DNA from 2 places in the Nitrobacter sp. CN101 genome. Region 1 is predicted to be linked to the other one. Evidence: riboswitches for the same ligand, from Rfam matches in the RefSeq annotation. Region 1 holds a riboswitch; the other holds the start of a gene.

Region 1 (7,653 bases):
GCCACCGTCGCGCCACCCAGCGCAGCCGAGCCGGTCACATGAGTGAAGTCAGACGCGGTTGGCGACACTTCGACCATGTAGGTCGACGCCGCTGTCAGCACCAGATTGCCCGCCACCGTCAGCGTGCCGATCGAATTGCCCGGCGACAGCGTGCCGCCATTGATTGTGGTGTTGCCAACGATGCCGTTGCCGCCCAGCGTGCCGCCCGGGTTCACCGTCGTCAGCGACGACGATGCGATCGAACCGCTGACCGAGAGCATTCCGGCGTTCACCGTCGTTGCGCCGGTGTAAGTGTTGACCCCGGACAGGGTCAGCGTGTTGGCGCTGTTCTGGATCAATCCGCCGCCGCCCGTGATAACATTCGCAACCGTCGTGCCGATCGCGATCGCATTCATCTGAACGGTCCCAGCCGTCACCTCAACGTTGCCGGTGAGGCCGGAAGTGGCCGCCCCGAAATTGATCACGTTGGTCCCGCCTGTGAACGTGATCGCGTTGGCCTGGCCACCGAATCCGGTGCCGCCCGCGATGGTGCCGTTATTGTTGATGGTGAGATTGGAGCCAACAACGCCTGCGCCCCCGAGGCCGGACTGACCTGGAGCGCCAACACCGTTGTTCGCGCCCGCCGCGCCGCCATTGCCGCCCGATATACTCCCGCTATTGTTCAAGGTGACGCCGCCGGTATTGCTGAAAGCCAATCCAACTCCGCCATCGCCGCCGCTGCCGTCGGTGCCGAAGCCGCTGGTTCCGCCGTTTCCGCCATTGCCTCCAGCGAGCGAGCTGCTGTTATTGTTGACGCCAGTCCCGGTGATGACGGCGCCATAACCGCCGGCGCCACCGCCGCCGCCACCTCCGCCCGCACCACCTCCGCTGCTGCCGGTGGCCCCGCCATCGCCACCATTGCCGCCAGTGAGCGGCGCCATATTGTTGATGGTCACGCCTGAAAAACCATGCGCTCCACCAGCGCCACCAGCACCGCCATTTGAAACGGGCAAGCCGCCGAGCCCGCCAGCGCCGCCTGCTCCGCCGCCTGCTCCGCCGCCGCCGCCACCGCCGCCATAGAACGCGCCAGCACCGCCACCATCGCTGCCCGCGGCGCCCCCGAAGCCGGTGCCGCCGGCGCGCCGCCAGCGCCGTGCGAGCTAAGCGTTGAACCTTGGCCGCCGGCGCCACCATCCGCCAGCGCCGGTCCAGCAAACTGAAGCGTCAGCAAAGCCACGGCAACCGAGGCCGAGGAAAGGGATGAGGTTGTGAACAGATGCCAACGACGCTTCCGGTCCGGGCAATTACGCGGGAAGCAAAGCTGCTGGACTGCAAACGCGGACCACTTGGCCGCGATCAACGGGTTAGTCATGGAAAAGCACCAGGTCATTCAAAAAGACTGGTTCCACCTAATACACGCTGCAACGCAGAGTCCACTTAGAGGTCTAAAGAAATCGGGGGATGTGGTGCCTGTGCAACAAAAAAGACGTCGCTGAAGACAGCGTGCGTCTCGTTGCATTGTCTTGTGCATTCAGATCGTCAGGTCTCGCCGCGTGCGCTCGATTCTTCGTCTTCATACGAGGTTTCCCGCATTTTCGATCGCTCCCTGCACACGGAGCGCGCACGTCGCAATCGCCGGGAGAGAGACGGCCGTGCCCATCTCTCTCCCTATATATGCGCGTTCGGCGCAGCCGATCGTCCGCGGCCAGCGCGTTAACGCATCAGCCTCGCCGCCTCCACCATGTTGACGAGCGCCGGCCTGACCTCTTCCCACTTGCGGGTCTTCAACCCGCAATCCGGATTGATCCAGATCTGCCTGTCGGAAAGGCGCTGGCGTGCAAGTTTGAGCAGGCCGGTCATCTCATCAACCGCAGGCACCCGCGGTGAGTGGATGTCGTAGACGCCGGGGCCGATCTCGTTCGGGTATTTGTAGGTCTTGAAGGCGTCGAGCAATTCCATCTTGGAGCGCGACGTCTCGATCGAGATGACATCAGCATCCATCGCCGCGATCGCGTCGATGATGTCGTTGAACTCCGAGTAGCACATGTGCGTGTGAACCTGCGTTGCGTCGGCGACGCCGCTCGCACACAGACGGAAACATTCGACCGCCCAGTCGAGATACGTCTTCCATTCGGACTGGCGCAGCGGCAATCCTTCGCGCAGCGCGGCCTCGTCGATCTGGATCATCGACGCTCCGGCTGCCTCCAGGTCCGCGACCTCGTCGCGGATAGCAAGCGCAATCTGCCGGCAGGCGAGACGACGCGGCACGTCATCGCGTACGAACGACCAGTTGAGAATGGTGACGGGACCGGTGAGCATGCCCTTCATCGGCTTCGACGTCAGGGACTGCGCGTATTTCCACCAGCCGACGGTCATCGGCTTGGGCCGGGACACGTCGCCGAACAAAATCGGCGGACGAACGCAGCGCGAGCCGTAGCTCTGCACCCAGCCGTGCCTGGTGAAAGCGAATCCGGACAGCTGCTCGCCGAAATACTGCACCATGTCGTTGCGCTCGAACTCGCCGTGCACGAGCACGTCAAGGCCGATGTCTTCCTGCCAGCGGATGGTTCGTGCCGTCTCCTCCCGCAGGAACGTCTCGTAGTCGGCGTCGCTCAATGCCCCCTTGGCGTGCGCCGAACGCGCCTTTCGAACCTCGGCAGTCTGCGGGAACGAACCGATCGTGGTGGTCGGGAACGACGGCAGGCCGAAGCGTTCGCGCTGCAACTTCGCGCGATCTGCAAATACGCGCTTGCGCCGTGCCATGTCCGAGGTGACGGCTGCGATCCGCGCCGAGACTTTCGCATCGTGGACCTTCGGCGACATTTTGCGGACCGCCGCGGCCTTCGCGGATGCGTCCACCGCATCGGCAACCGACGCGCGGCCTCCGGCCAGGGCTTCACCCAGCGTCGCCAGTTCACCCATCTTTTGCACCGAAAACGCGAGCCAGCTCTTCAACTCGGCATCGAGATCGGCTTCCGACGCCACGTCGATCGGCACATGCAGGAGCGAGCAGGACGGCGCGATCTGTACGCGATCGATGTCACGTTTGGCGACCACGGATTCCAGACGGTCGAGCAATGCGGGGAGATTAGCGCGCCAGATATTGCGGCCGTCGATCACGCCGAGGGACAAGACCAGATCCTGCCTCGCCTTTGCCACCACGATGTCGAGTTGTTCCGGGGCGCGAACGAGGTCGAGGTGGAGGCCCGCGACCGGCAGCGACAATGCGGTATCGAGGTTATCGCCGAGACCGCCAAAATAGGTCGTCAGCATGATCTTCAGCTTCGGCAGCGCGCTCGCGAGCTGTTCGTATGTCGCGCGCAATGCCTTGCGGGTCGCATCGTCGAGATCGAGAACGAGGCAGGGTTCGTCGAGTTGCACCCATGCGGCGCCCTCTGCGGCAAGCCGCTTGAGCAGATCGATATAAACCGGCAGCAGGCCGGAGAGCAGCGACAGCGGATCGAGATTCGCGTCCTTGCTCTTGCCGAGCTTCAGATAAGTGACGGGACCGAGCAGCACCGGCCTTGTCTGATAGCCGAGCGCCTTGGCCTCGCGAAATTCGTCGACGGCCTTGAGCGAAGAGAGTTCAAACCGTTGGCCGCTGGTGAATTCAGGGACCATGTAGTGGTAATTGGTGTCGAACCACTTGGTCATCTCCTGCGCCGGCGCACCATGCGCGTGACCGTCGCCATGATGACCATGCGCGCAGCTCGAAGCGTGATCTTCGCCTTGCGCACCGCGCGCCATCGCGAAGTAGGTTGCAAGCGGCACCGGCCCGCTTTTCCATCCGTAGATGTCCGGGATCGCGCCGACCATCACGCTGGTGTCGAGCACATGATCGTAGAGTGTGAAATCGTTCGACGGAATGACGGTGACGCCGAGCGACTTCTGTCGCGCCCAGCTCGCGGCCCGCAACCCGGCTGCCGATTCAAGCAACGCGGATTCGTCGGACTTGCCCGACCAGTAGCTTTCAAGCGCAATTTTCAGTTCACGGCGCGGACCGATGCGCGGCGTGCCGAGCGTAGCAACAGGAAGAGAGGAAACTGACACGGCTTACCCCATATGTTGGGGGCTGGGCCTTAGCGACGCGGCATGGGATTCATGGCGTGCTCGCCATGAAAACCGCAAGCGCACCACCGGGACACCCCGCCCGAGGACGACTATGTTGTCGGGGCAGGTCTCCTGGCTCGCGGGTCTCAGCTTTGGTCCGGCCTTCCCGGGATTGCTCCCAGTGACACTGATGGACCACGGCTCACCGCTTACAGTTGCGGGGGCAGCGCCGGCTTTGTCCGAAGACGCACCGGCTTCCCTCTTAGCTCCGGGCTTGAATTGTCCCGGAGAACCTCGACGCCAACCCTATGGGCCACCGTCCACGGGCCGTCAACCGGCACCGCGCTCTTATGTCGGGTCCGAATCCTCGCCGTGCCGGTAGAATTGCGTCCCGATCACGATCGGCGACCGGCCCTGATCCCGGCGGTGCTGATTGGTATCGCGCAGCGAATAGACGCAGCCGCAATACTCCTGTTGATAGAATTGCTCGCGCTTGCTGATATCGATCATTCGCTGCGCGCCGCCGCCCTTGCGCCAGTTGAAATCCCAATATGACAGACCGTCATAACGTCCGGCCGCGCGATGGCCGCAGTCATTGATCTGCGCCATGTTCTTCCAGCGGGAGATACCGAGCGACGACGTCATCACCGGGAAACCATGCTCATGCGCATGAAGCGCGGTGCGCTCGAAGCGCATGTCGAAGCACATGGTGCAGCGCGCCCCGCGTTCAGGTTCCCACTCCATCCCTTTGGCGCGAGCAAACCAGTTGTCCTTGTCGTAATCGGCATCGACGAACGGCACGCCGTGCTTCTCCGCGAAGCGGACGTTTTCGTCCTTGCGCAGCAGGTATTCCTTCAGAGGATGGATGTTCGGATTGTAAAAAAAGATCGTGTAATCGATCCCCGATGCAAGCATGGCCTCCATCACTTCGCCCGAGCAGGGCGCGCAACAGGAATGCAGCAATACCTTCTTTTGCCCGTTCGGGGGCGTCAGGTTCGGTCGGACGAATTCGATCACGGCGGACTCGGCGGTTGAGCCGCGAGACAAACGCCGCGGCAAATCTCTCTGGATAATGGTCTGTATGATCGAAGCGTCAAGAGTTGGACAGAGCGATGGTTGCACAGCGTTTTTCGCCGAACTGTGAATTACGAGAATTGTGAAGCCCGGAGTCGAAACGATCTGTTGACTCGGAATTTGGCGCGGCTACTAGATATGGCGGTCACGGTCTCTCGAGTCGCAATACCGAGAGCGAAAGAGGGAAGCCGGTAATGCCGGCGCTGCCCCCGCAACTGTTAAGCGGCGAGCCGAAGTCCATTGAGTGTCACTGGGACCGCAAGGCCCTGGGAAGACCGGACGGACGCTGAGACCCCGCAAGCCAGGAAACCTGCCGTGACAGCCGAAACGTTCCCTGGGCGGGGTGTCCCAGCGGGTCGCTTGACGGGAATCGCGGCGTCCGCCGTGAGATTTCCTGCGCGCGTCTCCGCCTGACCCCGGCTCGCAACAAAACCGGGGTCTTAAGCCGATGTCTCTCGCAACCGAAGCTGCCGCGCGTGCTGTGCGTCCGTCTTTGCCTGCTGCGGCTGCGATGCCGCCCAGCGAACCCGCGTATCAGGTCATTCGGCGCAACGGGTCGGTCTCGCCGTTCGATTCCTCGAAGATCGCCGTCGCGTTGACCAAGGCGTTTCTTGCGGTCGAGGGGACCAGCGCCGCCGCCTCGCGCAGGGTCCATGACATCGTCACTGAGTTGACCGGCCAGATCGTCGCCAGCCTGTCGCGGCGCTCGGATGCGGGGCGCACCTTCCACATCGAGGACATCCAGGATCAGGTCGAACTCGCGCTGATGCGGAGCGAGCATCACAAGGTCGCGCGCGCCTATGTGCTCTATCGCGAGGAGCGCGCTCGCGAACGGGCGAAGGCGCAAGGGTCGAAGGCAAAGAAGGGCATCCAGGCAGTGGTGACGCCAGTGCTGCGGATGAAGTTGGCTGACGGATCGATGGTACCTATCGATACCAAACGCCTCGCCGCCGTGGTGGAGGAGGCGTGCGCGGGGCTTGAGGATGTCTCCCCCTCCGCGATTCTGACTGAAACTCATCGCAACCTTTATGACGGCATCAGCGTGGACGAACTGGCGCTGGCGACGATCCTTGCCGCCCGCACGCTGGTCGAAACCGATCCCGATTACGCCAAGGCCAGCGCCCGGTTGCTGCTCGACAAACTGCGCCGCGAGGCTTTGAGCTTTGTCTCGGGACGGTCCGAGCAGGCCACGCAAGCCGAGATGGCAGAGCGCTACGCGGATTACTTCCGCGCTTATGTGCGAACGGGCATCGACAACGAACTGCTCGATCCGGAGATCGGCCGTTTCGACCTCGACCGGCTTGCGGCTGCGATGAAGCCGGAACGCGATCTGCGATTCGACTATCTCGGACTCCAGACGCTCTACGATCGTTACTTCCTGCACGTCCGCGGTGTGCGTTTCGAGCTGCCGCAGGCGTTCTTCATGCGCGTCGCCTGCGGCCTCGCGCTGCGCGAGATCGATCGTGAAGAGAAGGCGATCGCGTTCTACGACCTGCTCTCCTCGTTCGACTTCATGGCCTCGACGCCGACGCTATTCAATGCCGGCACGCTGCGCCCGCAGCTCTCGTCCTGCTTTCTCACGACTGTTGCCGACGACCTTGACGGCATCTTCAAGGCGATTAAGGACAATGCGTTGCTTTCCAAGTATGCGGGCGGGCTCGGCAACGATTGGACGCGCGTGCGCGGGCTCGGCGCCCATATCAAGGGCACCAACGGCGAAAGCCAGGGGGTGGTGCCGTTCCTGAAGGTCGCGAACGATACCGCGATCGCCGTCAACCAGGGCGGCAAGCGCAAGGGCGCGGTGTGCGCCTATCTCGAAACCTGGCATATCGATATCGAGGAATTTCTCGACCTGCGAAAGAACACCGGCGACGACCGTCGCCGCACCCATGACATGAACACGGCGAACTGGGTGCCGGACCTCTTCATGCAGCGCGTCGAAGAAGATGGCGTCTGGACGCTGTTCTCACCCGACGAAACGCCGGACCTGCACGATCTCGCCGGCAAGGCTTTCGCTGAACGCTACGCTCACTACGAAAAGAAGGCTGCGGACGGCGAGCTACGGGTGACGAAGCAGGTCCGCGCCGTCGACCTGTGGCGGCGTATGCTGACCATGCTGTTCGAGACCGGGCATCCCTGGATCACCTTCAAAGACCCCTGCAACCTGCGCTCGCCTCAGCAGCATTGCGGCGTCGTGCATTCCTCAAACCTCTGCACCGAGATCACGCTCAACACCTCAAAAACGGAGATCGCGGTTTGCAATCTCGGCTCGGTCAATCTCGTCAACCACTTGCACAACGACAAGCTCGACCACGAGCACCTCGCGCGCACGGTCAAGATTGCGATGCGCATGCTCGACAACGTACTGGACGTGAATTTCTACACCATTCCAGAGGCACGAACCTCGAACCTGCGGCACAGGCCGGTCGGGCTCGGCGTCATGGGCTTTCAGGATACGCTCAACATCCTGCGCATACCCTATGCGTCGGACGACGCCGTCGCCTTCGCCGACGAAAGCATGGAAGCAATCGCCTACTACGCGATCTCCGG
Region 2 (7,653 bases), 1.0 Mb from region 1:
CAGGAAGCGACGCTGCCGCTCGATGCCAAGCGCCGCAAGGAGTATGCCCAGCTCATTAACGACTCCGGCCAGCATCTATTATCGGTGGTCAACAGCATTCTCGATATGTCGAAAATGGAGTCCGGGAATTTCGAGATATTGCCCGAGCCGTTCACGCCGCGCGAGGTGCTGCTCAACGGGAGCAATCTGCTCGCGCTCAAGGCGCGCGACAACGGTATCGAACTGGTCACGCGTGTTCCGGAAAATTTGCCGCAGATGATTGGCGATCCGCGCGCGTTCAAACAAATCGTTCTGAATCTGGTATCGAATGCCATCAAGTTCACGGAGCGGGGCGGCCGCGTTACGATCTCGGCCCGCGTCGAAGGATCGCGCATGGCGCTGCGCGTGATGGACAACGGTGTCGGCATCGCGCAGGAAGATCTTAAGCGGATCGGGGACCCCTTCTTCCAGGCGGGGAAAACCTATCAACGACGTCAGGAAGGGACTGGACTTGGATTGTCGATCGTCAAGAGTCTGGTTGCGTTGCACCAGGGCGAGATCGACGTGCAGAGCAAGGTAGAAGAGGGGACCACGGTAACCGTCATGTTGCCGCTGATACTCGTGCCCGACGCGGAGTCGTCATCGAATAACATCGCGACGCTGACGCCGGCCTCCCGCTCCGGCAAGCAGGATCAAGATTACCGGGTGAGGAAGAGTGCCTAGAAAAATTGTTGAAGAGGGCGTGATGCGGCCACGCCGTCGCAGCGTGGCAACCAGGAAGAGCGAAGTTGACGAGGAGCGCGGTCTCGCGATGCGCGTGCTCCTGCATAGCCCGAAAGATCTCGTTGCCGGGTGCCTAGCTTTTACCGCCATCGGTGCCATCGTCACGAACGCCATGTTCATGCAGGCCGGCCATCATCCGTCGCCGATGTTCGGATCGGCTGTCACCATGCCGCTGGTGCAACAGAGCAATCCGCTGCCGCGGCCTCGACCGGTCGAGGCGGATCAGACGGGGGCGACAGAACAGCACGCGAGTGCGGGAGAAGCGCCCACCAATCCTGTCAAAACGACTGGGTCGCATAGCGATCCCGTGGCCGATCTTATCAATGCGAATCGTCGCGTCGCCGCCGTGCAGCGGATATTGACGGAATATGGCTATGGTCAATTTAAGCCGACAGGAACGGCCGGACCCGAAACCCAGGCAGCGATCCGGAAATTCGAGCAGGCTCGCCGGATGCCGGTGACCGGCCAGATGTCCGACCGTCTCGTGCGCGAGCTCGTTGCCCTGACCGGACGGCCGATCGATTAGACTACAGCGTTTCGAGCGAAACATATCCTCGGGCTTGACCCGAGGATGGATGACCTGTTCGCGTAAAGAAAACACGTCAAAACAAAAAGCTAAAGGCCCGGCTTTGATTCATCAAAGCCGGAAATAGCTTTAGCGAGCTCTTTTGTTGCGTGGACTCGCGCTGCCTTCCACTTTTCTCCGTCGGGGAGAGGTCAAGAACTATCGCACCCCGTAACTTGCCACCCGGATGCCGCCAAAAATCGCGAGGCCTGGCGCAAGGAACCCGGTCGGGTTTTGGTAGCGGGCATCAAAGAGATTATCGATCCGCCCGAATATCTTGACCTGGTCATTGACGGCGTAGTCGCCACGCAAGTTCACCAGCGTATAGCCCGGCGCTACAATTCCGGAGATTGAACCGTCGCGGGTGACATCAATCCAGTCGTTGACGCGGAGCACGGTCGCCGACAGTGTCAGTGCATCGAGGGGGAGCCAGGTCGCGGTTGCGCTCCACTTTTCCTTCGGTCGGCGCAGCAGCTGCATACCGGTGGCGGCATTGACGGCACGGGTAAAGGTGTAATCTGCGCGAATTCCGAAACGCTCGGTGATCTGTGCCGAAACGAAAGTTTCGGTGCCTTCGGTCGTCGCACTGTTCACGTTCACCAACGATGTGAACGTGGCATTGTAGTCGATCAGGTTGGTGATGTCGTTATGGAAGTAAGTCGAGCCGAACCGTACGCGATCGTTGAACAGAGGTTGCTCGAAACCGGCATCGTAGCCGCGGCTATCTTCCGGTTTCAGGTTGCGATTGGCGAAGAAATTGAAGGTTGGAAAGTCCCGGAACAGCTGGCTCAGCGAAGGCGCCTTGAATCCCGTGCCGTAGCTTGCTTTCAGTTTCGTTTCCGTGATGGGAACAATGATCGCCGGCGCGACCCGGTAGGTCATACGCTCGCCGAACAGGTCGTTGGAGTCTTGGCGGACATTCGCAACGAGGAAAAGGCGGTTCGCGAGAGCTGATTGCAACTCGATGAAGCCTGCCTTGTTGCCGTTCTTGGCGGCAAGATCGGTGGTGTCGATGCGATCGGTCTGATGCTCGGCGCCGAAGACCAGATGGTTGTCACGCGCAATTTCGGCCACCGTGCGCCAGTCAAACTTGAGGCGCTCGCCCGTGGTGGTCGTGACCGGACTGCCGGGACCTGCGTCGTAGCCTCTGCTGTTGGTGTAATTGACACCGAAGTAGCTCTGGACGCGCCCGTCGAACAGAGACCATACGGCTTCTTCGCGGTTGAAGAGTTGCTGGACGGCGTGTGTGCTCTGGGTGGCGTTGGGAGTGCTTGGAAATCCACCGTCGCCCGTGAACAACAGCGTCGCGTCAGTATAGCGGACCACCGAATTGACGGTCAGATTCTCATTGAGATCGACGCCGAGCTTGGTCGAATAGGTCATGTTGTCATAGTTGTTTCCGATCGCTTGCCGTCCGGGCGGGAGAAGCTCCGGCGGTGTGACAGGAACATCTCCGGCATGGAGATGGGCGACGTTGACCGCATAGTTGAAGTTCTTTTCGGAGCCGCTCAATCCGAGGGTCTGGTTGAACGTTTTGAACGAGCCGGACTCGATTGACGCGGTAGCGCGCGGCGGACCTTCGCCCTTTTTTGTAATGATGGAGATCACTCCGCCGATTGCGTCGGAACCATAGAGTCCGCTTTGCGGACCCCGGAGAATTTCCATCTGCTGAATGTCCGCCGCAAGAAGATGCGCATAGTCGAATGCGCCATTCGCGTTGCCGGGGTCGCCGATGTCGATTCCGTCGAGGATCACCTTGGTGTGGTTGGCGTTCGTGCCTCGCATGAAAACCGAAGTCTGGGCGCCCGGTCCGCCGGCTTGCAACACATTCAGACCGGGAGCCGTCCTCAGGATATCCGGAACGGTGCGGTACTGCTGGGTCTGTATATCCTTCTCGGTGACGATGGTGATGGAGCTTGCCAATTGCCTTGCAGGCGTCACAACCCCCGTGGGGCTGACCACGGTCGAACCCATCGTGCCCGGAACAGGAGTCTCAGTGACAGGAGGTTGTCGAGGAGCGGAACGGGCCGCACGGCGCGATCGCGACGCCGCGCGGTGCGATGGCGGCCGTGAATCTGTTGTTCTATCCGGCGGCGGCGCGATCCGGATCGGAGGCAGCAGATTGGGAGAGGCGGATTGTTGCGCGTTCGAAGGCGTAGTCAGGCCGACCGATCCCAGCGAGGCGAGGACGGTGGATGCAAGCAGGCTTCTGCGATAAACCCCGGACAAGGAGGAGCCAAACATTAAGAAAACCTCGGCAGGACGTCGGTGGCACGTCACAGCGAACGAGGTTTCACGGGAGCCTACGTTGGCGCCGATGAAGCGGATGTCTGTAGTCCCCGACTGACATCTTCGCGTGTGACCACGGGTTGACGGCAGGTCTCCTGGCTCGCGGGTCGTTACCTGGCGTCGCCTTCCCGGGGCCGAGATATCCCAGTGGCGTGTGACGCAGATTCACCGCTTACAGTTGCGGGGGCAGCCGTGGCGTTAGGATGATCCCGCACCACGTTCCCTTTTGATCTCCCGAGGGAGAACCGTCGCCGATCTGTTTGGGGGGGAACAAAGTCGATGTCAATCGACGGAACGACTCAGCTACGGCTTTTCCTCGTGGCGTTGCATATCCGCAGCAACAAGTTGCCGCCGGCGAGATATGCTTTGTCTGCATTCTCGAGGCTGTATGTTGCCGATGCGAGCAAGCCGCCGGGGCAGGCGGACTTGCAACCTTCCTGCTCCGGGCGCGGGCGAGAACTATACGCTGCCGGTACCGGCGTTTGCGTCAGACCACCTCGCCGCGCGCTGCAGCGGCGGCGTTGCGGATCGCGTCCATGTTCGCCTTGTAGGACTCCATGGTGCCGCCCTTGAAGACCGCCGACCCTGCCACGAAGGCATTGGCGCCGGCGGCGCCGAGTTCGCCCGCAACGTCGGGGCCGACTCCGCCGTCAACCTCAATGTCGATCGGTCGCCCTGCGATCATCGTACGCAAATCCCGAATCTTGCCGACCGCCGAGGAGATGAACTTCTGGCCGCCGAAACCGGGATTGACCGACATCACCAACACCAGATCGACCATGTCGAGCACGTATTCGATGGTGGAGAGCGGCGTTGCGGGATTGAGTGTGACCCCCGCCTTCTTGCCGAGCGCGCGAATGGCCTGCAACGAGCGGTGCAGGTGCGGTCCCGCTTCGACGTGAACCGTGATGTGATCACAACCGGCCTTGGCGAAGGCTTCGAGGTAAGGATCGCACGGCGAGATCATCAGATGGGCATCGAAGATCTTCTTCGTGTGCGGGCGCATCGCCTTGATGACATCGGGACCGTAGGAGATGTTCGGCACGAAATGGCCGTCCATCACGTCGAGGTGGATCCAGTCGGCCCCCCCCTGATCGACGGCGCGAACCTCCTCGCCAAGCTTCGAGAAGTCGGAGGCCAGGATCGACGGTGCGATAACGAGAGGACGCGGCACAAAAGTCTGGGACATGAACGTTTCCGAAAATTTCTGCGGAGCTTGAGAGAGCCCCGCGTATCATGAGCCGCGTCCGGGGGCAATGAGTGGCGTCAGCACCGGGGCGGGGGACGGAACGCGAGCACGGCAGGAGCCTGGCTGCGGTTAGCCGGATCCCGGCTCCCTCGGCCGACCGGACGGCAAGCTCGTTCGATGAGGCGCATTGGGCGGTAGTCCCCCTGAGCGGTAGCTTCTTGGGCGGTAGCCTTGGGTTCGCCACATCCGCATCATTGCGCACCCGGCGTCGATTTTCATGATCCGATAACCATACGATCAAAGTATTCGTTGTTTATTCGACGTATTACGTGAGGTCGTATGTATATACCTAAAGTAGTTCTTCTCGTCGGATGCCTCGGTCTCGTCAGCTCCCAGGCCTGCGCCGAAGACGACTTCACCGCTTCGCTCCGGTTGCGTGGCGGATTCGATTCCAATCCGCTATTTTCACTCGGACAGGCCGGCGGCAGCGCGTTCGTCGCCGCCGACACGGCATTGGCTGCGGGGACGAAGGCCGACGGCTACACGCTGGGCGTCGCGGCAGAAGCCAATGCAATGCATTATGCGCAGCCGCAGGTGACGCCCGCTCGCGGCGGCAAGGTGATCCTGCGCGCTGGATTCCACATCGACCATTGCCGACGTCAGCACCTACGCTCTGCGCTCAGCCGAATTGGTCCAATCGGCCAGGGCCGAAGCCAGGCGCGGGCCGATCAAGCTATTCGCGACCGCGGAGGGAGGCCGGTCGAGCCTGAATCAGACCAACGCGATCTTTCAGGATTTTCTCCCCGACCCGCAGCAATATCTGCGAGGTACGCTGATCCCCGGTGTTGGTCTCGTCAGCGGAAAGTTCGAAATCGGCACGTCCGTGAACCTGTCGGCACGACGCTACCTGCAAGAGTTCGATGTGTTCGGCTATCGTCGCGACAACGAGAGGGTGCAGCCGTTTCTGTTCGCAAAGTATGGCGGCGATGGCGTGACCGCCTTTGTTTCCGTGTCGCGGTTGTATGGAACGTGGCACGATCCCGATTTTACTAATGTCGATCGAATGCTATTCGATGCGAGTTTAAGCTGGCGCGCAACGCCTTTTCGAATTGATCTGACGGCATGGCGGCGCGCGAGTGAAACCACGTTTCCCATTTCGCCGATCACCATCGATACCGCATATTCGGCGATGGTTTTCTGGAATGTAAAGCCGGAGGTGACGTTGACGGCTTCTGCGGGCTATTCGATGTCCGAATATCTGGATTCGCCCTTTCGTGCGCAAACGTTGACTTGCGGTATCGGCGCGACCCGCGACTTTGGCGACGACCTGACCGTCGGTGTCGATGTAGCCTATGCAAGGGGCTCGCTGATTTCGGGTGATGACTTGAACGGGCTTGTGGTGACGTCGTCGATTACAAAGCGCTTTTCTGCGGCGTCGTCGAAGTCAAACAAAGGTTCGGCTGCGGGATCGGCGGCGTGCGGACGGGGATGCCCCGTCCGCCTTCCATCAACCTAGTGGCAGCCGCATCCGCCGCCAAGCAGTCCGCCCAAAGCGTGGCTGCGGCCGAGCACCGCGCCGAGCACGCCGTTCTTGCCCGTGGTGACCGAGGTGTTGACAACGAGCGCGCCACGTCCATCAAGCAGCCCAATCACGCCGCCGCGGCCGGTCAGCACGTTCGCGCCGATACCGATGCCCTGGCCCTTGGCGAAAGCTGGCGCGCTCATGAGCGCGCTGACGACTGTGGTGAGAACGAGGATTCTCTTCATGACGTTTCTCCCTTGAGATGCGCGACATTGCGCACGGGGAGAGCATCCGTCGGTCAGAGGACTGTCTCAAGTTATACTGTAAAATAATCTTAAATCAGGCGGATAATACAAGTATATATGCATACTATACCTGAATTATATACCGTTCTGTGTATGGAAAAACCTGTGACCCGACTAACAATCCCGGATGGGCAATTATCGTTCAAACCGGTCCTTCCATGCCGGCAATGCGTTCGGAAACGGAAGTGCTTTTGCTTCATAGACGCCGCGTGCGATCGCGCGAGCCACCGTGTTGGCTGCGATCATTCCGAGTTCGGTCAATCCGACAAGCGGATCGATTCGCTTGGCTCCGGTGGCGGCAGCGAACACGATATCGCCGTCCAGGGGAGCGTGAACTGGATAAATCGCCCGCGCGAAACCGGTTTGGGCGATGATCGCAAGCCGTCTGGCTTGCGGTTTGGTAAGCACCGCATCGGTGATGACGATGACGAGCGTAGTGTTTTCGCCAGCGTTTGCTGTCCCGCCGCCCTTCAATCGCATCGCCAGCATCTCCGGCGTGAACGACGGCGGCAACCCGCGTCCGCCGTATTCGTCACCGGATTCAAATGGCGCCGCCCAGAACCAGGGGCCGTCTCCGACTGTGACGCAGCCGACCGCGTTCACCACGGCGAGCGCCGCCACCCGCACGCCACTTGGTGTGGCGGCCGAAGCGGAGCCGACGCCGCCCTTCAAATTGGCGGTCGTAGCGCCGAGCCCGGCGCCGGTGCTGCCGAGTGCGAAATCGTTTCCCGCCGCCGCTGCGGCGGCGTAACCGAGATCGCGATAGGGCGCAAAACGACCCCACTGCTTGTCGCCGCCGTTCAAGAGATCGAACACGACCGCGCCAGGCACAATGGGGATGACCGCGTCGCCGATCGCAAAGCCGCGCCGCTGTTCGGCGAGCCAGGCCTGAACGCCGCCGCCGGCCTCGATCCCGAAAGCAGAGCCGCCTGACAGCGCGAGAGCGTCGATCCGCTCCACCGTATTGACCGGGTCGAGCAGGGTGCTGTCGCGCGTACCCGGGCCCCCACCACGCACGTCC

What was found. Region 1 has a riboswitch for cobalamin ahead of ACZ5IL_RS04815 (ribonucleoside-diphosphate reductase subunit alpha). Riboswitches for the same ligand answer to the same signal wherever they lie in the genome.
Region 2: linked by a shared signal. The riboswitch ahead of ACZ5IL_RS09955 (TonB-dependent receptor plug domain-containing protein) and the one ahead of ACZ5IL_RS04815 (ribonucleoside-diphosphate reductase subunit alpha) in region 1 are both predicted to bind cobalamin.

What each region holds. Positions count from the first base shown of each region.
Region 1 covers NZ_AP038833.1:1,005,277-1,012,929, reverse strand. The annotation lists gene ACZ5IL_RS04835 (autotransporter family protein) at 1-935, opposite strand, end outside; gene ACZ5IL_RS04830 (hypothetical protein) at 932-1,351, opposite strand; gene metE (5-methyltetrahydropteroyltriglutamate--homocysteine S-methyltransferase) at 1,693-4,029, opposite strand; cobalamin riboswitch at 4,135-4,341, opposite strand; gene ACZ5IL_RS04820 (epoxyqueuosine reductase QueH) at 4,378-5,046, opposite strand; cobalamin riboswitch at 5,235-5,435, shown strand; gene ACZ5IL_RS04815 (ribonucleoside-diphosphate reductase subunit alpha) at 5,552-7,653, shown strand, end outside.
Region 2 covers NZ_AP038833.1:2,012,160-2,019,812, forward strand. The annotation lists gene ACZ5IL_RS09945 (PAS domain-containing sensor histidine kinase) at 1-702, shown strand, start outside; gene ACZ5IL_RS09950 (peptidoglycan-binding domain-containing protein) at 725-1,288, shown strand; gene ACZ5IL_RS09955 (TonB-dependent receptor plug domain-containing protein) at 1,487-3,571, opposite strand; cobalamin riboswitch at 3,685-3,879, opposite strand; gene rpe (ribulose-phosphate 3-epimerase) at 4,104-4,805, opposite strand; partial or broken gene ACZ5IL_RS09965 (outer membrane beta-barrel protein) at 5,145-6,321, shown strand; gene ACZ5IL_RS09970 (hypothetical protein) at 6,318-6,572, opposite strand; gene ACZ5IL_RS09975 (P1 family peptidase) at 6,768-7,653, opposite strand, start outside.